Regions from separate parts of the Lysinibacillus sp. NPDC086135 genome, predicted to be linked through region 1. Evidence: riboswitches for the same ligand, from Rfam matches in the RefSeq annotation. Region 1 holds a riboswitch; the other holds the start of a gene.
The links. Region 1 has a riboswitch for cyclic di-GMP ahead of ACIPKN_RS13185 (amidase). Riboswitches for the same ligand answer to the same signal wherever they lie in the genome.
Positions count from the first base shown of each region.

Region 2: it holds a riboswitch for cyclic di-GMP, as region 1 does, so the genes downstream of both, ACIPKN_RS20685 (methyl-accepting chemotaxis protein) here and ACIPKN_RS13185 (amidase) in region 1, are expected to answer to the same signal.

Region 1 is NZ_JBIVCA010000009.1:76,145-92,312, reverse strand. Features, by position in the region: gene ACIPKN_RS13195 (saccharopine dehydrogenase family protein) at 274-1,503, shown strand; gene nspC (carboxynorspermidine decarboxylase) at 1,500-2,639, shown strand; gene ACIPKN_RS13185 (amidase) at 2,682-3,557, opposite strand; cyclic di-GMP riboswitch class I at 3,601-3,689, opposite strand; gene ACIPKN_RS13180 (DUF6366 family protein) at 3,893-4,099, opposite strand; gene ACIPKN_RS13175 (chemotaxis protein CheW) at 4,350-4,838, opposite strand; gene ACIPKN_RS13170 (M20/M25/M40 family metallo-hydrolase) at 4,864-5,979, opposite strand; gene ACIPKN_RS13165 (hypothetical protein) at 6,240-6,545, shown strand; gene ACIPKN_RS13160 (hypothetical protein) at 6,663-7,616, opposite strand; gene ACIPKN_RS13155 (acyl-CoA carboxylase subunit beta) at 7,760-9,307, opposite strand; gene mce (methylmalonyl-CoA epimerase) at 9,313-9,726, opposite strand; gene prli42 (stressosome-associated protein Prli42) at 9,852-9,947, shown strand; gene ACIPKN_RS13140 (aromatic acid exporter family protein) at 9,968-10,945, opposite strand; gene ACIPKN_RS13135 (BrxA/BrxB family bacilliredoxin) at 11,515-11,955, opposite strand; gene meaB (methylmalonyl Co-A mutase-associated GTPase MeaB) at 12,087-13,184, opposite strand; gene scpA (methylmalonyl-CoA mutase) at 13,184-15,337, opposite strand; gene ACIPKN_RS13120 (methylmalonyl-CoA mutase family protein) at 15,334-16,168, opposite strand, start outside.
Region 2 is NZ_JBIVCA010000018.1:73,939-90,106, forward strand. Features, by position in the region: gene ACIPKN_RS20665 (methyl-accepting chemotaxis protein) at 1-926, shown strand, start outside; gene ACIPKN_RS20670 (hypothetical protein) at 1,132-1,815, opposite strand; gene ACIPKN_RS20675 (sodium:solute symporter family protein) at 2,243-3,739, opposite strand; gene ACIPKN_RS20680 (SDR family NAD(P)-dependent oxidoreductase) at 3,764-4,516, opposite strand; gene ACIPKN_RS20685 (methyl-accepting chemotaxis protein) at 4,516-6,258, opposite strand; cyclic di-GMP riboswitch class I at 6,367-6,452, opposite strand; gene ACIPKN_RS20690 (hypothetical protein) at 6,683-6,877, opposite strand; gene ACIPKN_RS20695 (YehS family protein) at 7,143-7,637, opposite strand; gene ACIPKN_RS20700 (alpha/beta-type small acid-soluble spore protein) at 7,843-8,040, shown strand; gene ACIPKN_RS20705 (MFS transporter) at 8,333-9,547, opposite strand; gene ACIPKN_RS20710 (response regulator) at 9,792-10,004, opposite strand; gene ACIPKN_RS20715 (GNAT family N-acetyltransferase) at 10,189-11,112, shown strand; gene ACIPKN_RS20720 (tRNA dihydrouridine synthase) at 11,164-12,153, opposite strand; gene ACIPKN_RS20725 (hypothetical protein) at 12,407-12,595, opposite strand; gene rlmD (23S rRNA (uracil(1939)-C(5))-methyltransferase RlmD) at 12,595-13,968, opposite strand; gene cydS (cytochrome bd oxidase small subunit CydS family protein) at 14,144-14,266, opposite strand; gene ACIPKN_RS20740 (cytochrome d ubiquinol oxidase subunit II) at 14,280-15,305, opposite strand; gene ACIPKN_RS20745 (cytochrome ubiquinol oxidase subunit I) at 15,302-16,168, opposite strand, start outside.

The DNA.
Region 1 (16,168 bases):
GGGTGGTTTCAGACTACAGTTTTGAAGTCACCCCAGATTTCCCCAAACGCTGCCATTGAACAATAAATGATTTTCTCTTTTCTACATCAGAGTTAAGGGAATTTTTTTCACGAAATGCTTCTTTTTTCGTGGCATTCCCCTCTGAATACGCTACATTATTGTTGAAAAATAAAAAATTTTGTAGAAAATTTAAAAAGAATGATTGAGTAGTAATTCAATTTTCTGTATAATCAGCTTGTTTGACAATACTTATATGAATTTGGGGGTAGACAATTGGGTAAAGCATTGATTATAGGAGCTGGCGGAGTAGCCAGTGTTGTGGTACACAAGTGTGTTCAAAATTCGGACGTGTTTGAGGAGATTTGTATCGCAAGTAGAACTGTTTCAAAATGTGACGCTCTAAAAGAAAAACTAGATGGCGGAAAAACAAAGATTCATACCGCACAGGTAGACGCAGACAATACGGAAGAGGTTATTGAGCTAATTAAAGCCTTCGGACCACAAGTTGTTATTAATGTAGCACTACCTTATCAAGACTTAACGATTATGGATGCTTGCTTAGCGACAGGTGTACACTATGTGGATACTGCAAACTACGAGCCACCTGAAACGGCAAAATTTGAATATAAATGGCAATGGGCTTATAAAGAGAAGTTCGAAAAAGCTGGTTTAACTGCTTTACTTGGTAGCGGTTTTGATCCAGGTGTAACGGGCGTTTTCACAGCTCATGCACAAAAACATGAATTTGATGAAATCCACTACATAGATATTGTGGATGCAAATGCTGGTGATCACGGTTACCATTTCGCTACAAACTTCAACCCAGAAATCAACATTCGTGAAATTACTGCGAATGGTCGTTACTGGAAAGAAGGTCAGTGGGTTGAAACTGCACCACTTGAGAAAAAAGAGATTTATAACTTACCAGAAATCGGACCAAAAGATATTTACCTTTTATACCATGAAGAACTAGAATCACTTGCTAAAAACATTAAAGGTTTAAAGCAAATCCGCTTCTGGATGACATTCTCTGAAAAATACTTAACACATTTAAAAGTATTAGAGAATGTTGGTATGACTTCTATTGAGCCGATTGAATTTGAAGGACAAATGATTCAACCAATTCACTTCCTTAAAGCTGTACTGCCTGATCCAGCATCACTTGGACCACGTACAAAAGGAAAAACTAATATCGGTTGTATTATTCGTGGTCTAAAAGATGGTAAGGAAAAAACTTATTATGTCTACAATGTGTGTGACCACGAGGAATGCTATAACGAAGTTGGTTCACAGGCAATTTCCTACACAACAGGTGTACCAGCAATGATTGGTGCAATGCTTGTGATGAACGGTCAATGGCGTAAACCTGGCGTTTGGAATGTCGAAGATTTCAATCCAGATCCATTCATGAATGCACTAAATAAATGGGGTCTACCATGGCAAGAAAGCCATAATCCAGAATTACTTGACCTTGAGTTAGATGTAAAGGAATTAAATCGATGAAGCCAATTGATTTCTCAAAAGTTCCATCCCCTTCTTACGTAGTGGATGAACGATTATTAACAAAAAATCTAGAACTTTTAAAATCGATTCAAGATCGCACAGGCTGCCGTATTTTACTTGCCTTAAAAGGGTTTTCAATGCATTCAACATTCCCTTTAGTGGGTGAATATTTAGCAGGGATTACGTCCAGCTCATTATTTGAAGCTCGACTAGGCTATGAAAAAATGGGCAAGGAAGTTCATGTCTATGCACCAGCTTACGTCGAACATGAAATGGACGAGCTTCTTGGCTACGTTGATCATATTGTATTTAATTCATTTAACCAATGGAATCAATATAAGGACAAAGTAAAATCCGCTGGTAAAACAATTGAATGTGGTATTCGTATCAATCCTGAGTACTCTGAAATTGAAACAGCACTTTACGACCCTTGCTACACGAATTCTCGTCTTGGCACAACATTAGCCAACTTCGACAAGTCACAGCTTGACGGTATTGATGGCTTACACTTCCATGCAATGTGTGAGCAAAACTCCGATACGTTAGAGCGTATTATACAAGTTGTCGAAGAAAAATTTGGTGATGTTTTACATCAAATGAAATGGTTAAACTTTGGTGGAGGTCACCATATTACTCGTGAGGATTATGATGTAGAAAAGCTTGTGAATATCATTAATTACATTCAAGACAAGTATAACCTTCTCGTCTATTTAGAGCCAGGTGAAGCTGTTGCACTTAATACAGGTTATTTAGTAGCAACTGTTCTCGATGTACAGAAAAACGGTATGGACCTAGCAATTTTAGATACATCGGCAACTTGCCATATGCCAGATGTTCTAGAAATGCCATACCGCCCAATGATTATTGGTTCTGGTCAACCAAATGAGCTAGCTTACACGTATCGTCTAGGCGGGCTTACTTGTCTGGCTGGTGATGTAATTGGTGATTATTCATTTGAACAATCTTTACAATCAGGCGATCGTCTAGTATTTACAGATATGGCACATTACTCAATGGTGAAAAATCATATGTTTAATGGCGTAAATCTTCCATCAATCGTTTCTTATAACGATGAAGAAGGCATTAAAGTCATTCGTGAATTTAAATTCGAAGACTATAGCGGCCGACTTTCATAAGGCAAAGAAAATCCTCTCCAACTTAATGCTGGAGAGGATTTTTTACGGCTGCATATTCATCCAACTATCAACATCATGAATGGCAAAACCATTATAACTTTTTTTATTGGCATAATATTGATGAACTTGTGCTAACTGTTTGTTCATATAGGCTTCTCCATCATCATAGAAGGTAATAGTATTCCCTTCATCAGTGGCTCCTGTTTCCACACCAATAACAATTGACTTTTTTACTTTTTTTGCATAATTTATTTCATGTTCAACGATATTAATAATGTCTTTAGCAGCATCTCGATAAGCCATTATTGAAACACTTTCCACTTGGTCAATTACCCAGTCAGCTAATAATTGGTTTTTGTAAGTAATTTCGTCAAACCAAAATGGCATATCAACTTCCAATGGCAATAGTAATCGGTCGGTATCCCCTTTCGCTCTAGTAAGAAGCGCTTGATAGGATTCAATCGTTTTCGCTTGGTTCGAGCTCCAGCCACTATTTAAATAGGGCTCTACATCAAGATGAACGCCAGAAAATTGCTCTGTTGCTGCTGCATTTCCATTATATGTTTGTAACCAATCAAATAGCTGATCCTGCATTTTATAGCCTTCTGTTGAAACCCAACTTGCAGAACCATCTAACGCATATACTTTTATCCCTTTTGCCGTTGCTTTATCGATAAAACTTTTGTAAAAATTACTTGCTATATCACTATTAATTTGTAAATATAATTTATTAACTTGTTTGCTTTCTAAAAATGAAAGTACTCCTGATTCATCTTCAACAATCTTTGTCGTGTCCCATAACCAAGTAGCCCTATCCTGCATGGCCATTGCGTCTACCTTTCCCATTGTTAATCCTAGCGTACTTACAATTGCTACTATAAAAACAATGATCGCTTTTGATAGTGAACGACTTCCCATATATTACATCTCCATTCTATTGGCCGAGGCTCATAGAATAGAACCTGGCAACCTGACAATCATGCACTAAAATAGTGTTTAGACTCATGGCTTTGCGTCCTTCCCTTTCGGTGAAGTTTGCCTTTTACAGTAGTTTTCTTACCATACATAATACGATGTTAGTATGGATATGTCAGTAGGTAAATCGCATAATTTTATTGTTAACTTTCAAATATGTGCATATGAACACAGGTTATTTTTACTATGTTAGAAATAAGTAATTATGTTGATAACTTGTAGCGATTGAAAAATCATGGATAGAAGATTATGGAGATATATCGATTCCTTTCATATCTTTAATTGAAAAATATTTTGTATATAATGTAGCCTATGAATAACACTAAAACTAATATTAACGTCTCTTTCCAACCCATACCATTTAAATTTCCGCTAGTTCCCCTATTTATTCCATCGTTTAAAGAGCCAGTAGGATTGTTTTTTAATTCACTTTGCCTTAAGTGTTCTCTTTTTTCTTCAGGTATTTGCTTTTTCTCTGTATTCATATGACAAATACCTCCTCAAAAAAGAATTATTTACTTATTTGTTTTGCAGCTCATTGGACGTCCCAATGAAAGCTACTAGTCGGAACGAAAATCAACGACACGTTTTAGTGATAAGCTTAATATTCGACATAGGTATTCAGTTTCCTTTTAATAAAGCTACTTAAAAAGAAAGACAGAATCACACATTTGTAATTCTGTCTCAAATATTATCTATGAAATATTGTATTGAATGATTTAATCATACAAAGACTTATGCCTCTACGTTTTCTTTTTCATTTTCAAGCATTTTGTGTAAATAATTAATTATTTCACGTATACCTTCTAATGAATTCACAAGTATCTTCGGGTCAACGTATGTGATCATACGATTTTCAAGATTAGCCACAGCTGTAAAATAGCGTGTTTTTGAATAATTAACAAGTCCCATCTGCTTTAATACCGACTCATCAAAATCAAGAATTTCACGAGCTTCTGTTACAAGTAATCCATAATTCACAACATCCGTGTTCAATACTATAATCCGTGCTGTTGCAGCATTAGAAGAACGATTATAAAGAATACGCTCAAAATCAAGCACAGGGACAAGCTCGCCACGAATTCTTGTGAAGCCTAGAAGATAATTAGGCAAGTGAGGAATCGGTGTTACTTGCTCTAACTTTTCAATCGAAATCGCTTGTTCTACAGGTACTGCATATTCCTCTGTACCACAAGCAAAAACTACTGCCTTTACACTTTCCATGCGGTCACATCCTCGATTTTTGTAGTTATTTTTTCGCAGACTCTTTAATGATTTCAACAAGTAAATCCGCTAATTTTTCTAATTCTTCGACTGGGATTTTTTCATTTGTTGTATGAATGTCCTCGTATCCAACAGAAAGATTTACTGTAGGGATGCCAAAGCCCGCAATTACATTAGCATCGGAACCTCCGCCTGAAATACCAAGCTTTGGTGTACGATCGATGTTGTGTACAGCTGCCATTGCCACTTGCACAACTTTATCTGATTCTGTTACACGGAATCCAGGATACATTAGCTTCACTTCAACTTCAGCCTTCGCACCTAACGAAGCAGCTACTTGCTCGAACGTCTCCTGCATATGCTTCGTTTGGGCATCTAGCTTCGCTTTGTCGATCGAACGAGCCTCCGCAAGAATTGTTACTTCGTCACATACAATATTTGTTGCCTGCCCACCCTCAAAGCGACCAATATTAGCTGTTGTTTCTTCATCTAATCGACCTAGCTTCATTTGTGCAATACATTTGGAAGCAACCGTAATCGCAGACACTCCTTTTTCTGGAGCGACACCAGCGTGTGCTGTTTTCCCAATTATTTTAACAGAAATTTTTGCTTGGAATGGAGCCGCTGTTACAATTCCTCCTACTTTGCCATCACTGTCTACAGCAAAGCCGTATTTCGCTTTAATTTTAGATGGATCTAACTCTTTAGCGCCAACGAGCCCACTTTCCTCGCCAGCTGTAATAATAAATTCAATATCACCATGTTCAATATTTTGCTCTTTTAAGCGTTTAGCCATTTCAAATAATGCGGCAAGACCTGCTTTGTCATCAGCACCTAAAATAGTTGTACCATCTGAAACGATATAGCCATCTTCACGAAGAGATGGTTTAATCCCTTTACCTGGGACAACTGTATCCATATGAGAAGTAAAATAAATTGGGTCAATATCTAATGAACCCTTTAGCGTAGCAAGTATATTACCTGCTCCATGCCCGTTACGAGTATGTGCATCATCTTGTTCTACTGTAAAACCAAGTGCTGTTAATTTGTCGATTAAAATCGGCGCAATCACTTCTTCATGTTTTGTTTCTGAATCGATTTGTACGAGCTCAAAAAACTCTTCTACTAAACGACTTGTCATGTTGTAGGACTCCCTTAGTTTACGTGTTATCCACGTCATAGTTATCTTCTATATTTTAGCATACTGCTGCGTTTGGTAAAATAAAACGATTACATTGTTTTTCAATTGGGCTATAATTATCCTCTTCAATTCAATTCAATTCGCAAATTATAGACGGGTAAAAGTGCTTCTTTTAGCGAACTACTTTTTTGAAGATAAATGGAAAATTTATGTTAAAATATTTTATAGATTATTCACGTCAATTTTTGGGGAGCGGTGACTTGAAGAAAAAAGTTATAATTATTGTTTCCTTATTGGTTGTAATTATATTGTTGCATTCAACACCAAGTATGGCATTAAGAACACATATATTTTTAATGGGTTATCCAAAAGCCGCAATTTCTTCAGGGATTATTGAAGATAAAGAACATAATGCAGTAGATAAAGATAAATTTGCTGAATTAAATGCCAAAGCATACACCCTAACAAATCCTCCAATAGAAAAAGCTACTCATGGCGAATTAAGAAACTTTCTTGTGAGGAAATTTGGATTTTTGCATTTTGCAGAATACTACGGTGATACTTAATAACCTTCGTCAGTCAAACAGGGGCTTTACACAAAAAAACGCTCAGATTATTGAGCGTTTTTTTCTGCTTTTTATGTTATTACTAATTTACCGTTAAAGGGAAAGTCTTTTCACAGATTACTTTTGAAAGATCGCTTCTTTTTCTTTATGTAGAGACTGCAAATAGCCATCTGCCTTATTATGTTTATCCTGTAGACGCAAAATCGTATTATGTACATCATCTTGTACACGGGAAACCTGCTCTCTGGCGGTAGATATTTTAGAATGGACAGACCAAGCTGAAAAAATATCATCAAAGAAATAGTCCGCAAATTTTACAAATCCATCTGTTTCAACTGCTAACGATTTCGTAGACATATCTTGTACATCCAGTAGTTCGTTTTGGAAGCGCTGTAATGCAATTTGAGCATTATGAAGATAATTTTCGGACTCATCAAGTGCATCATGCTTTAAATGTGTAGCAATGAGACCCCCACCAAAAAACGTATCCCATGCTGAGTAACCACTTGCAGAATGCAAGGACTCTGCAGCTTGTCCAAGCTTAGTAAGTGCTGCTTCACCAGCTTCTTCTGCTTCCCCTATCTCTATAATAAGTTGTTTCGTTAACATTTCTTCGTGCGCTAATTGTTCAAGCCTTTTTGCCTGTTCAGGCTCATGTATTTGTAAATAGCCTTTCTTTTTAGCATTTAATTGCTTTAAAACTTCATGCAACTCTTGTTCGTTAATTTGAGTAAGTTTAGTGTTTATTTGCCGTAAATCATCTGTCAAATCAAGTTCCATCTTCTTTGCTTCATTTATTTTTAATTCAAGAATAGCTGCTTCATCAATTTTTTCTGCACGTAGCTCATCTTGTTGCCCTGCCCACGTACGAATCGTATTCATAAAAGAAAAACCTTCTAACTTATCGAGTTTCAAACGAATTTGATTGAGTGCTTTAGAATGTTTGTAAATTTCCTGTTGTGCACGCTCGATTTGCCTTTCAATTAAATCCTTTTGTTCACTTAACCTACTAGCAGTTCTTAATTGTGCATGAATCATTTCTTGCTCTTTTTGTAATTGTTTCCATTCCATCCATCTCAACTCCTCTTATATATATGTACGAATGAAAATAGGAAATGTTTCAATTATCTGTTATTTCCAATAGATCTTTTATTATCAAATGTTCGTAAAAAGAAAGCCTAGTAACCCCAAAGGATACTAAGCTTGTACAATTTTTATAGAGGAATGTTTCCGTGCTTTTTCTCTGGACGTGTTTCATGTTTGTTTGATAACATATCTAGCCCTTGAATTAGCTTAATACGTGTATCACGTGGGTCGATAACATCGTCTACCATACCGCGAGATGCCGCCACGTATGGATTTGCGAATTTATCTTTATATTCTTCAATTTTCGCTGCACGTGTTGCTTCTGGATCTTCCGATTTTGCAATTTCACGCGCGAAGATAATGTTAGCTGCACCTGCCGCACCCATAACAGCAATTTCTGCGTTAGGCCAAGCAAATACTAAGTCTGCTCCAATTGATTTAGAGTTAAGGGCAACATACGCACCACCATATGCTTTACGCAGAATCACTGTAATTTTTGGTACAGTTGCTTCTGAGTATGCATAAAGGATTTTCGCTCCGTGACGAATGATACCGCCATGCTCTTGTTTAACGCCTGGGAAGAAACCAGAAACGTCTTCAAATGTGATGATTGGTATATTATAAGCATCACAAGTACGAATAAAACGAGCAGCCTTGTCTGAAGAGTCAATATCTAATCCACCAGCTAATACTTTAGGTTGGTTACATACAAGACCAACCGATTCACCAGCAATACGCGCAAAACCAACTACAACGTTTTTCGCAAATTCTGCATGAACTTCCATAAATGAGCCTTCGTCCACTATTTGCTCGACTACTTTTCGTACATCATAAGGACGAGTTGTTTCAATCGGTACAGTATCCACGATTTCCGGACGATAGTCATCACCCTCTGGACGTGCCTGACGAGGAGCTTTTTCTTTATTATTTTGTGGTAAGTAGCTTAATAGTTTCTTAATTTGATCAATAGCTTCTTCTTCAGATGGTGCGCGGAAGTGTGCATTACCACTTACAGCGTTGTTTACTTTTGAACCACCTAAATCTTCAGCAGAAATTTTTTCACCTGTTACTGTTTCAATAACTTTCGGTCCTGTAATAAACATTTGAGATGTCTTATCAACCATTAGAATGAAGTCTGTAATTGCTGGAGAATATACCGCCCCACCAGCACATGGTCCCATGATAACTGAGATTTGAGGAATTACCCCAGAGTAGATTGCATTACGATAGAAAATATGACCATAACCATCAAGTGAAAGTACACCCTCTTGAATACGAGCGCCACCTGAATCATTAATACCGATAAATGGTGTACCATTTTTTGCAGCTAAATCCATTACTGTTGCCATTTTTTTTGCGTGCATTTCACCAAGTGCTCCCCCAAATACTGTGAAATCTTGAGAGAATAAGTATACTGAACGTCCATTAATTTTACCGAAACCAGTTACTACACCATCCCCAGGACCTTCCATCTTGTCCATGCCAAAGTCTACTGTACGGTGTGTAATGAATGGGTTGATCTCGAAAAATGTACCTTCGTCTAGTAATAATTCAATACGCTCACGAGCAGTTAATTTGCCTTTATCATGCTGCTTCTCGATGCGCTCATAGCCGCCACCAAGTTCAATTACTGTCTTACGGTCATACAAGTCATTAATTTTATCGAACATATCCATACTGATCACTTATCCCCTTTTCCACTTTTATCGCATAATTCATATAACACACCGAAAGATGATTTCGGATGCATAAAAGCAACTTCTGCACCACCAGCACCTGGTCCTGGCTCTTCAGATAAAAGACGGACGCCTTTTTCACGAAGCTCAGCCATACGCTCACGAATACCTGTTACACCGAAAGCTACATGATGGATACCTTCTCCACGTTTTTCGATGTATCCGTGAATAGTACTTTTTTCACTCATCGGTTCTAATAACTCAATTTTTACATTACCCGCATCAATGAATGCAACACGAACCTGTTGAGATTCTACTTCTTCCACTTTCAGCAGCTTTAGGCCTAAAGTTTCTGTATAATATGTAATGCGTTCATTAAGATCGCGGACTGCAATCCCAATATGATCTACTCTCTCCATGGTGACATCTCCTTCTGTTATGGTACATAATCTATTTTACAGACTTTTTCGTAAAAACTCTACTACTTGAGAAATTTTTCAGATTTGCTAAACTATTTATATGAAAAGAAGGAGCGAACGAGCATATGAGTAATAAAAAATTTCAAAAAATTGTCGTTTATACGATGATAGCAATCATGGTAATTTCATCTCTAGCATTCGGCTTATCAATGCTAGTGTAATGGAAAGCTAGGCGTCCGCATTACTGCGGGCGCTTTTTCTTTACCTTTAAGCCCTTAAAAGACTGCTTAATTTCTAAATATCGATCCATTTCCTCAATAAATTGATAGAGAGCCGCTTGTGCTAAAAATTGCTCATGATTTTTTGGTAAAGGTAATTGGGCGAAATCTAACTTTACCTGCTCTAACTTCCCCCTAAAATGACTAGCCGTATTTCCTGAATGAACATGCTCACCGAGGTCTTGTAAAAAGTCAGCGACGATCACCGCCTCTTGTACTATAACAGGAAGTGCCGTTATTTTCGGAAGAACCCTATCGATAATTTCTAGTTGCTGTTCACGCATATCAAAATATACGTAGTAGTCATTTTCACGTCTCGTAAAATGATTTTCAACATCTTTAAATGCTAGGGATTTCGCACTATTTAATGCTTTAATGGCGTCAATAATTTCCTGCCCATCCCACAATGTATCGCCTTCTCTTAAATAGTTGGCGATTTCTAAAAAAATCTTACTGTAAAGTTCCTCAATTTTAACTCTATAGTAATTTAATTCCTTTTGAATGTCTGGCATATACATATTTATAGCTATTCCCGTACCATATCCAATTGCCATTAATGCGAATTCATTAGAAACTAGTGCCAATGAAAAGCTTTTAGCTGCATAAATATGCATGATAATTACTGCACTAGAGACAAAACCATCTGCAACCTTCAAAGATACAATTGTTGGTATGAATACGATCAGCATACCTGCAAATGTAAGCGGATGATAGGAAAATAGCTCAAAGCTCAAAAATGCATAAAGCATACCGATAATACTTGCGACGAATCGTGTATAAGCAGCATGAAGAGATTTTTTCTTCGTTGGCTGTACACATAATATTGTTAGAATACCAGCAGATGCATAAGAAGCTAATTCAAAGTATTGGGCAATGGCAATAGCGATTGCTGCACCAAAGGCCGTTTTTAATGTACGATAGCCGATTGAAAACTTCTTCAAGTCGACTGCCTCCTATCTTTTAGTACTCTAATTTTACATACGTGTTGATTAGCCTTATTTCACAAACATAGGCTCAAACCATAATGTGTGGTTGATTTCCGTTCCGGCTGGGCGCTTTCCTAGGGGCGTCCGATGAGCCGCTTCACTCGCGTTGCTCGCTCCAGGGTCTCATCTGTGACGCTGATCCCCAAGGAGTCGCCCATCCTCCACTACAATCAACAATATTCATTGAATACGTTTTACAAATGTCATCAATAACTTTTGGCGACGAGCGACAATTGAAGTAGTCCAAGAAAAATAAAGGATTTCACCACAAATAATGCCCAATATTGCTTATCAACACACCTGTTAATTTTATTGATTTCGAATTTCAGATTATTCATTTAGCCAATATTACAAATATTTCGAACGTCAATTGGCCAGGTATATTGAAAAATAAAAGGAAGCTATAACACCATGCTAATCGAGGATCAATTAGCATGGCCAAGTAGTAAGCCACCGCAGATATTTTGTAGCTGCGGGGCAACATACTTATAGAATAGCTTCTCTTTTAACTTCTAAGAATAAAATTAAAGTTCGTCGCAATATTCCTCAAAGTTTGCTTGTAAGTTTGTTACTACTGACATTGGGTCATGTCCCTCAATTTCATAGCGTCCAACTTCTGCTACTACTTGTCCATCCTTTAATAACACAAATGATGGGGAAGATGGTAAATGATCTTCACCGAAGTGATAACGAGCAGCTGCAGTTGCTTCTTTATCTTGACCAGCAAATACTGTTACAAGATGGTCTGGACGTTTATCGTAATGTACGCTTTGTGCTGCTGCTGGACGTGCGATACCTCCTGCACAGCCACATACAGAGTTTACCATGACTAAAGTTGTACCTGGACGGGCAAATGCCTCTTCAACAGCTTCTGGCGTGCGAAGCTGCTCATAACCAGCACCCTCAATTTCTGCACGTGCTGTTTTTAAAATTTCTTGCATAAATAAATCGTAATCCATATTCATATAGCGATAAGCTCCTTTCAAGTTCGCGCCATCTTAAACTAATAGCTTTAGATATTGGACGCACATTTCATCTCCTATCATAGCAGTTAGCGACGAATTTGTGCACCTAGTTGCTCATAACAAAGGTAATATTATTTCTGTGATTGTTCATCGCTAAACAAACGATCTACACCTTGTGTGACTGTCAACTGTCCATTTAAAATTTGACGTTCTAAAAGTTGTACCTGTGCTTTACGTTCTGGATTACCATAAAACATATCGATTAAATGGTCGGTAATCATCGATTGGAACCAATCTCTCGTCTGATTTTGGCGTCTAATTGACCAGTAATTATTTGCCTCAACAATTTGTCTGAACTCCCCTATTGTACTCCAGACTTTGTCGAGACCACGTTTTTCCCACGAGCTTACCGGCATTGCTGTGGACATCCACCCTGGGGTTGCAGGCTGTAAGAAATGTAAAATTTGCTTATACTCAGATACCGTTTTTTTAGCAAGACGAACATTATCACCATCAGCCTTATGAACAACAATGGCATCCGCTAACTCCATAATGCCCTTTTTCATGCCTTGTAGCTCGTCCCCGGCACCTGTTAAAACTAACAGCAAGAAGAAATCAACCATACCGCGGACATATGTTTCACTTTGTCCAACACCGACTGTTTCTATTAAAATGACATCGTAGCCAGCCGCTTCACAAACAAGCATCGTTTCACGTGTCTTCTTATGAACACCCCCTAGGGTACCAGCTGATGGAGAGGGACGAACAAATGCATTAGGCTTTTTCACGAGCTCCTCCATTCGAGTCTTATCGCCTAATATACTTCCTCCCGATAAAGAAGAGCTTGGATCAATCGCAAGAACTGCCACTTTTTTCTCCATCTCACAAAGCATCGTTCCGAAAGCCTCAATAAACGAACTCTTTCCAGCACCAGGAACGCCTGTGATCCCAATACGGACACTGTTTCCTGTATGTGGTAGAAGCTCTTGAAGAAGTTCTTGTGCTTGCACTTTATGTGTAGCATTTGAACTTTCAATGAGAGTAATAGCTTTTGACAAGTGTGTACGAGAGCTTGCACGTACTTCTTGTGCAAGCTCCTGAATGTTTAAATTGTCTGCTTTTTTCTTTCGGAATTTTTTCGGTGTACCATATTGCATTCCGTCGTGAGTTGCCTCTACTCCGTCCATAACAAATAGCGCACTTTCAGGCATTCCTTTATTTTTGTCCATTATTCAGACACTTCCTCATAGCCTAAACGTTTATAAATCTCTTCAATAATCTTTTGTGCCGATACAGGAATAACTGTACCAGGTCCAAATATCGCTACCGCGCCAGCTTCATAAAGGAATTCATAATCTTGTGCTGGAATAACACCTCCAACAATAATAATGATATCTTCACGGCCCAGTTTTTCTAACTCTGCTACTAATTCAGGAACAAGCGTTTTATGACCAGCTGCTAATGAAGATACACCAATGACATGAACATCGTTTTCTACAGCCATTTGAGCTGCTTCAGCAGGTGTCATAAATAGTGGTGAAATATCTACATCAAAGCCTAAGTCAGCATACCCTGTTGCCACAACCTTCGCACCACGGTCATGTCCATCTTGTCCCATTTTCGCTACTAAAATACGTGGGCGACGACCTTCGTTTTCAAGGAACTCCTCTGTCATTTGCTTCATTTCAGCAATTTGCTCCTCATCTGAGAAGTTTGCAGAGTAAACGCCAGAGATTGAACGAATTACTGCTTTATGGCGACCTGAAACAACTTCGATTGCATCAGAAATTTCACCTAAAGAAGCACGAGCACGCGCTGCATCTACAGCTATCGCTAATAAGTTTTCTTCACCATCTTGCGCAGCTTTCGTTAATCGAGCTAGATGCTTTTGTACTTCTGCTTCATCACGAGCTGCCTTCATTGCTTCTAAACGTTCAATTTGCTTTTGACGAACTAATGTATTATCAATGTCAAGAATTTCGATAGGTTCTTCTTTTTCTAGACGATATTTATTTACACCTACGATTGTTTCTGTTTTAGAGTCGATTTTCGCTTGACGTTTTGCCGCAGCCTCTTCGACTTTCATTTTTGGAAGACCTGTTTCAATCGCTTTCGCCATACCGCCTAGTTCTTCGATTTCTTCAATTAATGTCCACGCAGATTTTGTAATTTCGTCTGTTAATTTTTCCACATAGTATGAACCGCCCCAAGGATCAATAACCTTTGTCATTGCCGTTTCTTCTTGTAGGAACAGCTGGGTATTACGTGCAATACGTGCAGAGAAATCAGTTGGTAGAGCAATCGCTTCATCAAGTGCATTTGTGTGAAGAGATTGCGTATGCCCCATTGAAGACGCATTCGCTTCAATTAGTGTACGTGCCACATTATTAAATGGATCTTGCTCTGTTAAAGACCAACCAGATGTTTGTGAGTGTGTACGAAGTGCTAATGTCTTAGGGTTTTTCGGATTAAACGTTGACATCATTTGTGCCCAAATTCGACGTGCAGCACGCATTTTTGCAACCTCCATATAATAGTTCATACCAATTGCCCAGAAGAATGATAGACGAGGAGCAAAGGCATCAATATCGATTCCAGCTTTTAGCCCTGTACGAACATATTCAAGACCATCTGCTAGTGTATAAGCAAGTTCGATGTCATTTGTTGCCCCCGCTTCTTGAATATGGTAACCAGAGATTGAAATTGAGTTAAATTTCGGCATAAATTTCGCTGTATATTCAAAAATATCTGCAATAATTTTTATAGACATCGCTGGTGGATAAATATATGTGTTACGAACCATGTATTCTTTTAAAATGTCGTTTTGGATTGTACCCGCTAATTGGTCTGGTGTAACGCCTTGCTCTTCAGCAGCAACGATATAGAATGCAAGAACTGGTAATACAGCACCATTCATTGTCATAGAAACTGACATTTGATCCAAAGGAATTTGATCAAATAAAATCTTCATATCTTCTACAGAGTCAATCGCAACACCAGCTTTACCAACATCCCCTGTTACACGAGGATGATCTGAGTCATAGCCACGGTGAGTTGCTAAGTCAAAGGCAACAGAAAGACCTTTTTGACCCATTGCTAGATTACGTTTGTAGAATGCATTTGATTCTTCAGCTGTTGAGAAACCAGCATATTGGCGAACAGTCCAAGGACGAGCAACATACATAGTAGGGTATGGACCGCGCGTATTTGGCGCTATACCCGCTACATCGTTTAAATGTTTTGCCTCTTTAATATCTTCTTTTGTGTATACATCTTTAATCTCGATACCTTCATTAGTCATAAATTTTTCTTCTGACGCTTGAGGAGCTTCGACTGCTAAAATTTTTTCGATTTCAACTGCACTAAAATTTGGCTTGCTCATCGTTGGACCTCCTTCATGCTAGCGAACACTGAGTCTAATTTTTCGATGATGTTCTGTCCTGCGAAAATAAAGCCGTTTAAGCCATTTGCTAACCAAGCTTCTTCTTCGTCTTTAAATTTGCCGGCAACGTCAACAATTACGTTAGCTGGTTTGCCTGCTAAAATTGCTGGTACTAATTCTTTTGTATCGTCATCATTACCTGCAATTACCACATATGTTGCTTCTGTAGCGTTTAACCAAGCTAATGCTTCTTCAGCTGTAGCAACTGGTTCGCTTTTTTCTGGTACTAGACCTACAGTGTTTAAGAAACCTGACACGAAATCAGCACGTGGTTTTGAACTTTTAAGTGTGCCTAATGATAAGATTCCAGTTTTCACATTTGACGTAGTCATTACCGCACGTAATTGCTCAAAAGGTATAGCAATTCGCTTAATTTCTGCAAACATTGGGTTTGTTGCGCTTTCAAGTACATCTGCTGGATTAGCATAAATATTTGTACCTATTAATGATTGCTTACGCGTTTGTACCGCTTTTATACGAGCTTGATAGGATTTTTCTAGTTCCTCCGTAAGCTTTCCAGATGCAATGTAAGCGTCAATACCTTCAGCTGCTTCAATTTCTAAGAATAATGCCCAAGCTTCTTTCACAAAATCTGCTGTTAATGACTCAATAAAGTAAGAGCCACCAGCTGGGTCTATAACTTTTAAAACATTTGTTTCTTCTTTTAAGATTAACGATACATTCCGTGCAATACGAACCGATTGATCGGTTGGCTTCGTTAATGCATCATGAGGGTGAACTGTAAAGACATCCGCACCGCCAATTAAGCCA
Region 2 (16,168 bases), on a different contig from region 1:
CGATTAGCTCAATCTATACCGTTTCCGAAACAGTAGCAGCTAGTAGCGAAGAGCTGGCCCAATCTTCGAATGAAGTGCAATCAGGTACAGAGCAAATTACCGTGACTATGCAGGAGCTAGCCTCTGGCACAGAAACGCAAGCATCTACAGCAGGTGATTTAGCCGGAACAATGTCTTCTTTCCAACGCAGTATTCATGAAACAACACAGGAAGGCATTAAATTAAAAGAACATTCAAGTCATGTACAAGAACTAACAACAACTGGTAAAGACTTAATGATACAGTCAACACAACAAATGGCAGCTATTAATGAGATTGTGTTAAATTCAGTGAAAAAAGTTGAAGGCTTGAATGCGCAGTCTGCTGAAATTTCCAAGCTTGTTTCTGTCATTGATGATATTTCAAATCAAACAAATTTACTTGCCTTAAACGCTGCCATCGAAGCAGCTCGCGCAGGAGAGCATGGTAAAGGTTTTGCAGTTGTAGCCGATGAAGTTCGTAAACTTGCAGAACAAGTACAATTCTCTGTCACTGATATTTCAACAATCGTCAACCGTATTCAAGGAGAAACTGGCAATGTAACAACTGCTCTGCAATCCGGCTATGAGGAAGTAAAAAGAGGAAACGCCCAACTAAATCAAACAAATGAAACATTTGACCAAATTTCGGAAGCCGTTGAAGAAATGATCCTTAACATAAATACCATTTCAGGCAATTTAAATAAAGTTGCTCAAAATTCCGAGTCTATCAATGTCTCTGTTGATGAAATGGCTTCTATTTCTCAAGAGTCTGCAGCTGGTGTAGAACAAACAACAGCAACTGTAGAGGAAACTGCCGCTACTATGGAGGAAATTTCAAGGAGTGCAAATCAACTCGCTAGTATGGCTGAAGAGCTAAATATCCAATTACAGCGATTTAAAATTTAAAGTACGGATTCTTAATTTGGAGAACGTGAACGTGTTAGGTCTTTAACAGAGATTTCTTTGGTACCCCAAGCAATTTGGGACGATAACGGATCACTTCTCTGCCTCACCGGAGCACTTCGGTTCACTACCTGAGCGTTTAAAATATCAATCTAAAAAAGCTATCTCGACATTACGTCCGAGATAGCTTTCTTTTCTACATTTTAATTTATTGCCACTGTCTAATGGGTACCCTTTCAAGCTCATAGCGTTTAATAATAACACTGATCTTCTGAAACCATTCCTCACATAACTCTAACGCTTCTTGATACGCATCCTCTTCTCTTGATATAGGCTCACCGTTATCAAGAAAAATATATTCTAGAATAGGATCAGATAAGTTATCAGCTACAATTTTCAACGTCAATTGAGACACAGCGTTATCCTCAGGGTCCTCATCATCGGATTCCTCTTCTATATCCAGATCTTCACCAAGTAATGAACTACTTATTAAACTATTGCTAGTCCTAGCAATATACATTTCGTCCTCCACTATAGCAACTTCATATATTTTATTGAATGAGATTTCTTTTGTAATCAAATCTTCTTCTAAATCTTCTCTACTTACGAGAAAAAGTGTATTTGTTAGTTCATTTAGTAATAAAGCATTTAAACAATCATTTGAGATGATGCAATGCGTATGAGGGATAGCCATAAGCTCCTCCTCACTAGCCTCTTTCATTTCATTTAATCTATTGTTATAGATATATCGTTCTTTAACATATCGAATAATTCCTGCTATTAATACTCCTAAACCAATTAAAAAATAGACGTTGCTAAAGATAGCCGCTTCGACTAACTTTGCTAATAATAAATAGGTCATTCCTAGAAATACAAGAAAAAAGGTTTTCATCCATATCCCACCCTCAAAAAGATAATCGATAGGTTTATTTCATCCATGTTAATAGAAATTTTATTCTAACGATTATCTTTTCATTCTTAATTTCTATGGGACCAGTTATTCTGCCATTAAAATGGAGGTTATCTTGATTGTAGCTTTACTGCTCCATCCACTCTCTCTTACCTTTGCAGCCTTATTAGCAAGCATCGTTATTTCCACAACGCCTGCTGTAATCTCCTCAGACAATAATTTTCTATGTGAAAACTTACTTTTTAATTTTTTGTAACAATAAATTTCACAACATTCCCCTGGTAAAATTTATCCATTCCCGAAGTACTTTTTTTTGCCAAAACAAGCTAGTGTTGTTGTCCGCATAAAAAAACATGGGGGCATTAAAAATCAATGCCCTCATGTTTCCATTTTTATTTATAAATAATTATCAATTTGAATGTTCCTTTAATTCCTCTTTACTGCCTACATTGTCTAAAGTCTTATCTTTTTCAATTTTATGCATCTCGAGAACATGTTGCGAAGGTGGAATAATCAAACTAACAATAACAATTGTAATACCTGTGATCACAACGCCTGAGAAAACAGGTGCCTGCCACAGCTCATTTAATAAACCTAAAAACCCCTCTGATTGGATAGTAAGACTAGGCACATGTGTTAAAGATGTAATAATGTAATATACTAACCCGACAGATATACTCGCCCAAACTGCAGGTGTACTTACTCGCTTCCAAAACGGCCCTAAAACGATTGGCCAGAAAATTGTTACGAATACAATATCCCATGCCAAGTAGGCTAAATCAATGACTTTCTGGAAGCTGACCGCTAAAACTAAACCTAGCAAAGCACTTAAAATAATAATAAGTCTTGAAAATTTTAACAGTTTTTTAGGATCTGGGTTACGATTAATAAAGTCTAAATAAATGTTTTTCGTGACAATTCCTGAAGTTGCAACATAACACGCGGCTACAGTAGACATCCCCATCGCTGCCATTGCTGTTAAAAAGATGGCTGCTAGTAACGGTGGGAAATATCCTTGAGCAAAGGCAAGCATCAATGTCTCTGGATTTGTACTACCAGGATAAATCGTTTTGAACGCTTCTCCTAGCATACCCGGAATCCAGCTAATAGCGATAATAATAGTCCCAGCTATAATCATACTGCGCTGAGCTACTTTTGGACTTTTAGCCGCGGCTACCCTTTGTCCTAAGTCCACTGCCGGAATATCACCAAGTGCTAACACAAGATATAGTGTCCAAAACTCTGCTCCAGCCTTATTGAAGAGTTCACTAATATTCCACCACTCCGGGTTAAATGTTACATCAGGGTAATAGAATAAGATAAAAATTGTGATCCCTACTATACCCGCTACTGCCAGTGCCCCCTGAACAATTTCCGTATAGGCTACAGCCCAAAGGCCCCCAATTACAGAATATAAGGCAGTTAATGATACAAAAAGTAATGCTGCTGGAACGAAATCAATTTGTAATAGCTGCTGAATAATATACGTGCCACCAACTGTTAACGCAGCAGCATTAAAGACACCAAAGGCAATCGCCATTACGACGCCTGTATAAGCACCGAGCTTTTTACTGCCATATCTTAATCCATAGTAATCTGCTAATGTCCAGCCCTTTAATCTACGTAATGGCTTCGTCCAAATGAGTGCTCCAAGAATCATACAAGTCCCTAAACCACCCATTGTCGCTGAACCTTCAAAGCCGCCACTTGTATAACCAGAGCCTACCGCTGCAAAGAAGAATGGGGCTGCTAATAAGGCAGCCACTAGACTTCCTGTGACAACAGATAAAGGCATGCTCCACCCAGCAACAATTAAATCCTCCGCAGTATTAACCCGTTTGTATCCTTTATATCCAATGTAATAAATAAAAATTAAGTATAAGCTAAAGATGATTATATTTAACATAGTATTGCTCCTCAGTTTTTCACATTAACCGTTCATAACGACTCCGCCATTTGGCGTTAATACTTGACCCGTATAGAAATTCGCATTTTCTGAAGCTAAAAATAACACGGTCTTTGCGATTTCTTCTGGTTGAGCTAATCGTTTTAACGGATATTTAGCAGACTCTTCCTCTACATAATTCTCTCCAAATTCCTTTAGGATGTCTGTAAATGTACCACTAGGAGCTACTGCATTGACTAGTATCGAAGGTGCTAACTCTCGTGCCAAAGCCTTCGTAAATGCATTAATACCGCCCTTTGCAGCAGAATAATGCGTAAATTCCTCACAACCTAAACTACCAATATCAGAAGAAATATTAATAATTTTTCCATTGTTTCGTTCTTTCATTCTTTTTGCTGCTTCTCGACAATTGTAGAAACAACCATATAGATGAACTTTGATCATTTTATCCCACTGCTCATCTGTTAAATCCGTAATGCTTGAAGCCTGTGCGAACCCAGCGTTATTGACAAGAACATCAATTTCGCCTAACTGTTTGTCCATATATTGATACATAGCTTGAACTTGATGAGAGTTCGATACATCTGCATTACATTTTATAGCTTGTACACCAAACTTTTCTGCTTGCGCACGAACTTCCTCTGCCTCGTTATCATCACCAATATAATTGATACATATATTAGCCCCTTGCTCGGCAAAGCCCAAAGCAATGGCTTTGCCGATTCCTTTACTTGAACCCGTAATTAGTACATTTTTTCCTTTAAAATTAATGTCCATTATTGATCGTTCTCCAATTTAAATTTTGCTACAAGTACCTGCAATTCTTCTGCTGTTTTTCCTAATGAAGAAGATGCTTCTTTCACCTCTTGCATGGTCGTCAATTGCTCTTGTGTTGCATTTGACACATTCGCCGAGAATTCAGATGACTGCTCCGCAGATTGCTTAATATTATTGACAGATGCTGCTACTTCCTCCGAAGAAGCTGAAATTTGTTGAGATGCAGCTGAAATTTCACGTATCTGACTGGCAACTTGTTCTGATGAAGTGAGAATTTCTTTAAAGATTTCCCCTACTTCGTTTGTAAACTCCATACCAGCCTTTACATCTTCTTTACCTTTTTCCATAACAGTGATAGAGGCATTTGAATCAGCTTGAATTGTACTAATTAAATTGTATATTTCCGTTGCAGACTGTGATGATTGTTCCGCTAATCGTCTAACCTCATCAGCGACAACCGCGAAGCCTTTCCCATGCTCTCCTGCTCTAGCAGCTTCGATTGCCGCATTCAATGCTAGTAGATTTGTTTGATCTGCTATGGCTGTAATAAGATTTACGATATCGCTAATTTTTTTCGTATTGATATGTAATCCGTTTATTGTTGTACCGATTTGTTCAACAGAATCATTAATCAACTCCATTTGTGCAATGACTTGCTGAACAACATGATTTCCACGTTCTGAAGCTTGAGAAGCAGAAATAGATGATTCGGCTGCCGTATTAGCAGAGTCAGCAATTTGCTGGATACCTGTCGCTGTTTCCTCCATAGCAGCAGCTGTTTCCTCAGTCATAACCATTGAAGCCTCAGCGTTTTGCGTGATTTGTCCCATATCTTGAGCAATAGTAGTTGAGCTGTTATATGTTTCTGCTGCATTAACAGTTAGCTGATTAGCAGCAGAAGAAACGTTGTCAGATGTATTTCTAATATTTAAAATAATATGTTGTAAATTGGAAACCATCGTTTTAATAGATTTAGATAAATTTCCGATTTCGTCCTTCGTTATTTCTAAATCTACATTTATTAATTCTCCATTCGCTACTTGATTTGCAGCGTTCACTACTTTCTTAAGTGGTTTTAATAGACGATCAATAATTATGTAGAGTAAAACTAATAGAAGTAAAATTCCAATAACAGCTATAACGATTTGTTTTATGACACTTGTTTTAATGATCGTATTTATGTAGTCCGCAGAATAATCAATACCTAATAAAGCAATGAGCTTGCCATTGTCATCTTTAATAGGGGTAAACACAGTTCGCCATGAACCATAAGGATCTTCGAAAATATCAGTTACAGCAGTGCTATCATTTTTAATTGCCAATTTAGCTGTTTTTACATGTTCATCTGCTAAATCAGTAAAGATTTCACCCGCTTCATAGACATCGTTCAAATTAGATGTATAGCCGATCGGGTTAACGCCATCTGCGTCCTTCACATCCCAAATATAGCTCCAACTCATGATCCCTTGTTCTTCTTGAATCTTATCGAGTTGCTTTTGAATTTTTTTAAATTTAGCGTTAGTCTCTCCCTTTTCAGTCAATAAATCTTTAACATCATTCCTATCAAGATTCATAGCTGTCAATAAACCAACACTTTTCAACTCTTGCTCTAAATCAACAGACATTCGATTGTTTAATTCTCTAATACTTTGTGTAGTAATAATAGCAATTAGAAGCAAAACAATAATAGAAACCGTTAGTAAAAGTTTGTTTTTTAATGAAACATTTTTAAACAACTTCATGATTATTACTTCCTCCTTGATCGTATTTTGGGCAAAAAAAATAACCAATTTCAAAAGAAACAGGCATCAAAGAATATGACTAGCAATATATGTACCTAACTAGTACTCCTTTGCAGCTCAGCCATCATAGTATTTATTACCTTAGATCTGTAGCTTTGCGTCTCTACCTTTCAGTAGATTTGCCCATCTTTTTCCTCCTCAAATTAACATAATGGGTAAAAGTAGTCAATGTTACCAGGTTAAAATTCACATATTTTTTACTATTTTACTATTAGTATAAAATGAATAATATTACTTATTTTTCTCAGCTTATCCACAATTCTCTTCATAACAAATAAAAACAGCTACAACGCAATATTGTAGCTGCTACTATAATTTTAAATAATCAATTACCCCTAAATGATTATTCAAATTAAAGATATATCTATTTTAGTGTCATGTATAAGACCGACGGTATAAATGATAAAGCAAACATGCAGGAATACCACATAGATGTACGGCGTAATGAAAAACGAACTTGTTTCTTTTCTGCATAAAAAATGTCTAACATCACTGAAGCAACAACAAGTGGGATTGTAACACATGCGAAAGCAACTAATAAAATGTTTAAACCAAACATAAAAGCACCCCTCTGTTCGTGAACATTTATTTTTCCTCTTTGTGACAACTTTATGTCATTTCCAGTGTACACAATTCCGCCATAAATTGTCAACTATATTCAACTAAGGAAAATGCGCTTTTTACAGAATATTTTTATCACAGCGAGTATTTTTACGTAAAATTCTTCACGAAAAAGCAACTGCAAAATTGCAGTTGCTTTGTTAATCATTGATCCATTAGTTTTTCATTGAAATTCACACTTGACAATTCAGAGTGAACGTTTTTTAATTTCTATACTTATCTGTCAGCCCTCTTAAAAAATTTCTCACAAAGCGATCGCCACATTCTTTATAGTTACGATGACTTGGATTTCTTAAAATGGCACCTAATTCGCCTTTCGAAACGCTAACGCCTCCATCATATAAAATATCGAGCATCTCCTCAGTCGTTAAGGCTAACGCAATCTTCACTTTCTTTAATACCATATTATTAGGGCTTTCTTTTCCTGAAACAGGTAGTGGTCCTTCTGATTGACCTGGCTTAGGCTTTTGCGGACCCCGTTTAAATGTAATAAATCCATTTAAAAAAGCCTCTAACATTTTATTATTACATTTAATGTATTCTTCTGGTGCTTCTTCCTCATCATAAACTTTAATAAGCATGTTCAATACTTCTTCTTTCGTATAGTCCATGCCACCTAGCTGAAAAATTTTAACCATATCTGTATTTTTGATATCTAATGCATATCTTAAACGAATTAAAATATCATTGTTCGTCATTTTAAAAACCTCCATTTTTAACTGTAAAAGCGCTTCTAATAATCCTATCCTAATTGAAGCATTACTTTATTATAGCAGAGACATTCACAATTTTAGTTAGCTTTCCAAAAGTTACTTTACTAAAGTATTTAGAATGTGCATTTTATTTTTTAACATGTATGATTAGCTAACTCTCGACCATTCTAATCACAAGGAGGTGAGATAAATGGCTAATCGTAGTTCAAATAAGCTTCTAGTTCCCGGTGTACATGAAGCCGTTAATCAATTGAAATATGAAATCGCACAAGAATTTAATGTACAATTAGGGCCAGAAGCCTCTTCTCGTGCAAACGGTTCAGTCGGGGGAGAAATAACAAAACGCCTCGTAGAAATGGCTGAAAAACGTTCAAAAGGTTTATTATAATAATAAATTAAACAAAGAACGAATCCCTTTTTTAAAATTGGCATTCGTTCTTTCATGTTCGGCGGATGTCATGGAATCGGAAAGGGGTTCTTAGAGGATGTTAGCCTAAAATCATCGCATCCATGCGATAACGGCTAACTGACCTGCATCGTGCTGTTGCTGCCACTTCGCTTTCGCACAGACAAAACCAGTTGCTGACGCTGCGTTAGCACTACGCTTTCGCGCAAAAAACATCTGCAGGCCTAAGCACAAAGCCGATTCCAGACACAATTTATGCCGAGGCATAATTGATTTATTTAATTTCAACCGGTTGTAAAGCCTCGCTTGCCCCTTTTTTTAGAGTAAGCATCACGATAAAGGAAATACAATATAAGGCAGCTAAATAGATCATAACGACCGTCATATCATAACTTTGAAGAATATAGCCGACAAAGATTGGTGAAAATCCTCCAATTGCTCTACCAAAGTTAAAAATTGTATTTGTTGCTGTACTTCGAATTTGCACCGGATAGAAGCTACTAATTAAAGCTCCATACCCTGCGAACATCCCGTTTGAAAAGAAGCCGACAATTGCACCACCTAATAAAATTGCGATACTACCTGTGGCATATGCGTATAAAAATACTGCACATGCAGAGGTAAGTAAAAAGATTCCGAATGCACGCTTTGCGCCAAATCGGTCCATAAATCGTCCAAATGTTAGCATCCCAATAATCATGCCAACTGCTGTGCTAATTGTCCAAAGTGCCGAGCTTGAAACGGATAGACCTTGAGATTTTTGCAACATAGATGGCAACCAAATCATTAAGCCATTGTAACCAGCAATTTGAACAGTTGCCATAACGATTAATGATATTGTCGTCATCGAAGTTCGAGGCGTTTCAAATAGCTGCACCAACTTACCTTTTTCATGTTGATTGTCGATTTTTTTATTTTTCTGAGCAGCCAGCCACTCCGGTGATTCCTCAAGATTTCTTCGCACGATAAAAGCGAAAATGACAGGTACTACACCAACAAAGAATAAAGCTCTCCATCCTAAAGTAGGAAGAATAATGGCACTTAGTAACGCTGCTAAAATAACTCCGTATTGAGCACCTACACTAACATATGAAGAGGCTCTTCCTTGCTTATTCTTCGGCCAAGCCTCGGCAACAAGCGCCATACCAATGCCGTATTCGCCCCCTGCACCGAGACCTGCAATAAATCTATAAATATAAATTTGTTCAATAGTTGTTGCTAACCCAGTTAAAGCTGTACCAATTGCAAACAGCAAGACGGTATAAGTAAACACTTTTACCCGCCCATACTTATCAGCTAAAACCCCGAAAATAATGCCACCTAACAGCATACCAATATTCGTTACGGCAGAAATGAGCCCACCCGTTGCGAAATCAATGTTAAATTCCGAAATAATCATTGTCATTGCAAAGGAGATAAACATAATGTCCATCCCTTCCAACGTTAAACCAGCTACTGAAGCTACCACTGTTTTCTTACGATAATCCATCTTTACAATCCTCCAGTTTCTTGTTGATAAAGATCTCTTTTTGAGGGAATGGATTATACAATTCTTGTCCATTCTCTTTTGAAGCCTCACGGGACTCCATTAAAAGAGGTTGAAGCAAAATAAAAGCCCTTCTGTCACAGAGGACAAAAGGGCATGCCAAATCAAAGATATTATTAGCCTTAAAATATCAAGTAGCCCTTTTCAGCCTCTCTGGACCGTATTAAAGGAAATTTATTTCGTTCATTTATGTTGTTCTATATTCTATAAGATTATTATTGAAATAGCAATGCCTTATAGTAGAAAAAATTACCTTAGCTCTTAGTTGAGATAGGAGGCCATTTTCATCTATATCAAAAAAGTCTTTAAGCTGTACAACAGTATACCCATAGCGCTCCAAGTTTTCTTGAATAAGCGCACTTAATTCAGTATCGTCTTCAATATGCATAAGTTTGTACATAGTTAATTCTCCTTTTGGGCAATAAGTAACAGCTATTTTAGAAAAAGTTATTTAAAGAATCGCTAAAAATATTATTACATATAATACCATTTTACGATATATAATGTATAGATGGAATCGATACAGGGAACTCGCATAGCCAACCTTCTAAACTGCGAAATCCCATACTACGAGGAGGATTATTTTGAGCCAATCATCAACAGAAATTTTCATACGTAATTTTGAAAATGGAGACATGCCTTTACTTGGAGAATTGTACCAATCCGTTACAGCAAAAGAAAATGCGACATTTTGGTGGGTCGGAGACGAAGATAATTGGCGTAACGTTTATTGCGCATTTGAAAATGGGAAAATGGTCGCTAAGGGGCAAGTTAGCATCATTAACGTTGTACCCCCCGGTCGTTCAATAGAGAATAACCACTCTATATACGTTAATCTTAAAACCATTTCTGAAAGAGAACATGACATTGCTCTGCTCGATAAAGTCTATCAATATCTTTTCAAAAGAGCACATCAATTAAAGGAAACTTTACCTAAAGAATATGGAACAATCCTTTGCGTTGGTAACGACTCGGAAGAAACTGCAAACAATCAGTTTTTTATCCAAAAATGCTACCTCCCTCTAAATAGCCTGTATCGTATGAATCGTGATTTGAATAAACCTATTCCTGCGTTAACACTACAAGAAGAATTTCAATTCTCATACTGGAAGATGGAAACTTCTAGCGAGGAAAGAGATTACCTTGATATAGAAGCCGAAATTTGGCCAGACACTCCACTTGGTCTAAATAGGTTATCTGAATACAAGAACAACAAGCTATGGACATCCATGGTCATACGTCAAACAGACGCTATTATTGGTGGACTGATGGCATGGCAAGAAGAAGACTACGGTGTAATAGAGGACGTTTTTGTCCGTGAACCGTGGAGGAAACGCGGTATTGCCCAGTTTTTGCTTACACAAGCTATGAAATACCTTAAGTCTCATCAGCTACAAAAAGCTACTCTCATGGTACTAACTACAAATAAATCAGCTTTATCTCTATACGAGTCTGTCGGTTTTTATACGGATACAGAAGAGATAAGGTACTTTACAAAACTGAATTAGGCAACAAAAAAGAGGGGTTCATTGCCCCTCTTTTCTATCTACGGTCCTTCGTCATTCAACATCGTTTGATTCAAAGTTATCAAGCAATGCACGCACTTCATCTGTTGATTTCGTGTTCATCAATTGATTTCTTAATTCACCAGCTCCACGGAAACCTTTAACATAAATTTTGAAAAAGCGATGAAGCCCAGAGATTGAACGTGGTAGTACTTCCGCATATTGATCTTGAAGATCAAGCTGCAGTCTTAAAAGATCAAGATACTTTTTACTACTATGCTCTTTCGGCTCTTTTTCAAAAGCAAAAGGATTTTTAAAAATACCTCGCCCGATCATAACGCCATCAATACCATATTGTTCAGCAAGTTGTAGCCCAGTTTGACGGTCAGGAATGTCTCCATTGATTGTTATTAGCGTATTTGGTGCAATACGGTCACGCAATTTTTTGATTTCCGGAATTAGCTCCCAATGCGCATCTACTTGGCTCATTTCCTTTCTTGTACGTAAATGAATAGAAAGGTTCGCAATATCCTGCTTTAAAATATGCGTTAGCCACTCCTCCCACTCATTTACCTCTTTAAAGCCAAGTCGTGTTTTCACGCTGACAGGTAGTCCTCCTGCTTTTGCTGCTTGAATAAGCTCTGTCGCAACGTCTGGACGCAGAATAAGGCCACTACCTTTCCCTCTCGATGCCACATTCGGTACAGGACAACCCATATTAATATCGATGCCTTTAAAACCTAGCTCCGCCATACCAATACTCATTTGACGAAAATATTCGGGATTATCCCCCCATATATGTGCCACCATTGGCTGTTCATCTTCTGTAAAAATTAAACGACCACGCACACTTTTCATGCCCTCTGGATGACAATAGCTATCCGAGTTTGTAAACTCTGTGAAAAATACGTCCGGTCGACCGGCTTCACTTACTACATGACGAAAAACAACATCCGTCACATCTTCCATTGGTGCAAGTACAAAAAATGGTCGCGGTAAGTCACGCCAAAAATTATCTATCATGTCAAACTCAAATCCTCTCACTATGGATACAACTTCAAACTCTCGATCAAAAAATATGAAGCCAAATGTTCTACTTCTTTTACACTTATATCATGCTCAATAACTGATTATCAACAAATACATTTGGTATTTATAATTTGTGAAAGTCGTATTTTAATTCACATATATCAAAAGTAACCTCTTCTATTCAAGCATAAGATTCAACCAAAACCCTTCCATGCTTACACAAAAAGGATGGAATATTCACTCCATCCTTTCAGAGTTCTATCATTTACTAATCAATCACCCGAGCAACATCCCTACCACAAGTCTTGCATTTCCCCTTCAATACAGGGGCATATTCTCCCTCTTGTATCGTGTACTTCACAATTGCCGTTACACCACAATTGCCACAAAATACGTTTTTCACGAGCATTTCTCTGATATCTTTCGGGATAGAGAGCCATTTTTTTGCTGCGTCCATTATGATCGCTCCTTTAGAGTTAGTTCCGTAACAACCTCCACATGCGTCGAATGCGGGAACATATCTACAGGTTGAATCTCCTGCGTTTTATAGCCCCCATCCTCCAAAATTCGAAGATCGCGCGCTAGTGTAGCTGGGTTACAGGACACATACACAACACGCTTAGGACGTTGCTCTAAAATCGTCTGAAGAAGAGCCTCATCGCAACCTTTGCGTGGTGGGTCAACTACTAAAACATCCGCTTCTTTGCCTTCCTTATACCAACGTGGAATTACTTCCTCTGCTGGCCCAGCCTCGAAATACGTGTTCGTAAAGCCATTTAGTGCTGCATTGCGTTTTGCATCTTCAATCGCTTGTGGGACAATTTCAACACCCATAACAGCCTTTGCCTGTTGTGCAAGGAATAATGAAATTGTGCCGATACCACAGTATGCATCAATTACTCGTTCATCACCCTGTAAGTTAGCGTAGTCTAATGCTTGTTTGTATAGAACTTCCGTTTGCTCAGGGTTTACTTGGTAAAATGAACGGGCTGAAATTTCAAAGCGAACATCGCCAATTGTATCAATAATAACGTCCTTGCCCCACAGATTTACGGTTTCATCACCGAAAATAACGTTCGTTTTGTCGCTATTAACGTTTTGCATAATGGATGTAACATTCGGGACAAGCTTCTGGATTGTCGCAACAGCGGCTTCTTTTTGCGGGAATTTTTTCTTTTTAGTTACGACAACAACCATCACTTCACCAGTTGCTCGTGCCTTACGAACAACTACGTGGCGAAGCATTCCCTCATGCGATAATTCGTTGTATGGTCGAACACCGATTGCCACTAGTTCCTTTTTCAAACCTGCAAGAATAGCGTCCGCTTCTTCAGTCTGAATTAAGCATCGCTCCATATCCACAATGCTATGAGACTTCGTTTTGTAGAAACCAGCAATTGCTTGTCCTGCTTCATTTGAGGAGAAAGGTATTTGCGCTTTATTACGGTAATGCCAAGGCTCTTCCATGCCCTTCACTGGTAGAACAGGCGCATCAATTTTACCAATGCGCTGCATGACATTACGCACCATGTTTTCTTTCCATTTTAACTGTCCTTCATAAGACAGGTGTTGTAATTGGCAGCCGCCACATTGTTTAAAATATTCACAAGGCGCATCTACACGATCTGATGATGGCTCGAGAATTTCTACGACCTTCGCAAAGCCGTAGTTTTTTAACGTTTTTACAACATGTATTTCCGCCGTTTCACTAGGAAGTGCACCTTGGATAAATAATGGATAGCCATCGACCTTTGCGACGCCATTGCCATCATGTGTTAAATCCTCTATATAAACTGTTAGTCGGTCATTCTTTTTCACGGGTGCTGACATTCGTACATCCTCCATTTCAATCTCTTTATTGTAGCATGTTGTGGCGGATGACAAAAGAACAAGGCTTCATATTAACGGCTCAAATGTGGTCGTCTCTACTTCTAACTGATCAGGAAGACAAGATTGGTATCCGCTCTCAAACTGATCACCTTTACACGAGTAGAAAAAAGAGCCGCTATTCGCGACTCTTCCCCTCTTTCCTTACTGTATGGTAATCTCTAGGTGCCCACCAGAAAGCAGCAACTACACCTAGGATGACGACTATAAATGGTGCATAAAAAATCAAAAAACTTGTCATAGTTGTATCCCTCCTATGCGTGATTATCTTCTTTTCCTGTCACATAATTTTTGTTGAAAAGGAATAATTTCAACAACAAGAACAATGATGGAATAAGCAGACACAGTCCCAAAACAAACGCAATGACGAGTGCAATCGCCATTTGTGTGCTTGTAAAGCTATCGTAAATCGTTAAATACGGATACAGTAAATATGGGTATTGGGCAATTCCATATGCAAAGAATGCCACTGCAAATTGGGCAATCAATAAACTAACCGCAAGACCGTAATTTTTTCGCATCCATAGCAACACTACAGTAATAATAAATAGCACGGCAGATATGGCAAACATCCACCATAAATTAACTAGGTTATTGTAACTTTCAGGGTTAATGAATTTCATTTCGTACATAATGCCGAGCGCACTCACCATTAATGGTATCGCCCAAGCAAGTGCGTATTTTCGCATTAAATTTGTAGCTTCTCGATCCTTAGCTTTATGTGCATACCAAGTTAAAAACACGGCTGAAATATACAGTACCGCTGCAATGCTTAGCACGACAATACTCCAAGCAAACGGGCTCGTATACAACGTCCAATAATTCAAGACCGGTTGCCCGTCAGCAATATCAACATAGCCGCCAGCAGCAATCGCAAATACAACAGAGAGTGAGGCTGGAATAAGTAATCCTGCTATACCATACGTCAACGTGTAACCAATATGCCCACGTGCGCCATATGATTCAAATGCATAATAGGAGCCTCGTATTGCAAGCAGCACTAGCGAAATACTAACTGGAACAAGTAAAATCGTTCCATAATAGAAAGCTGTTTGTGGGAAAAATCCAACAATCCCAACAAAGAAGAATACTAAAAAGACATTGGTTACTTCCCAAACTGGTGATAAATAACGTTTAATAATATTTGTTAAAATGTGATTTTTTCCGATTAGTAGGCTGTAGGCATTAAAAAAGCCTGCACCAAAATCGATTGAAGCTACAATGACATAACCAAATAGGAAAATCCATAAAACTGAAATACCTAAAATCTCTAATGTCATAGGATGTCACCGCCTTTTTCAGCATGGCGATCTTCTAACTCTCGCTCAATTGGATTCTTTTTGAACATACGAATTAAAACTACCATACTTCCTACTCCTAATACGGCATACACACCTGTAAACAACAGCATCATTAAATCTACATGGTCACTCGTCGTGGCCCCTTCTGGTGTTCGCATTAATCCATATAAGATCCAAGGCTGTCGTCCAACTTCAGCAAGCCACCATCCTGCTTCAATCGCAATAATAGAAAGTGGTCCACCTGCAACAACAATCCATCTAAACCAACGTGAATGAATAAACTGCCAATCGCGTGCTTTCCCGCATACATAAACCAGTGAAACGAGTGCCATAAACATGCCGATAAACACCATGAGATTAAAGAGGTAATGGATATATAGTGGTGGTCGATCTTCTTCAGCAAATTGATCTAAGCCAATTACCTCAGCATTTGGATTATTATGTGCTAAAACACTCAAAGCATAAGGTACTTTAATAGCATATTTTACTTCTTCCCCTTCTAATACACCAAATAGTATAAGGGAAGCTTTGTCTCCCGTTTCAAAATGCCACTCAGCCGCAGCTAGTTTTTCTGGCTGATATTCCGCTAAATATTTTCCTGAAAAGTCTCCAATAATTGCTGAAGCAATGGAGAAAATCAGACCAATCTTCATAAGTAGTAATAAAGATTTTTTATGATATATATGCTTAGAACCTCTAAGCATACGATATCCTGCGATTGCGGCTAATACAAATGCGGATGTCATATAAGCCGTAACGAGAACATGCGCTACCTTTGTCGGCATTGCTGGATTAAACATTGCTAGAAATGGTTGAATATTCACTAGCTGGCCGTCCACAAT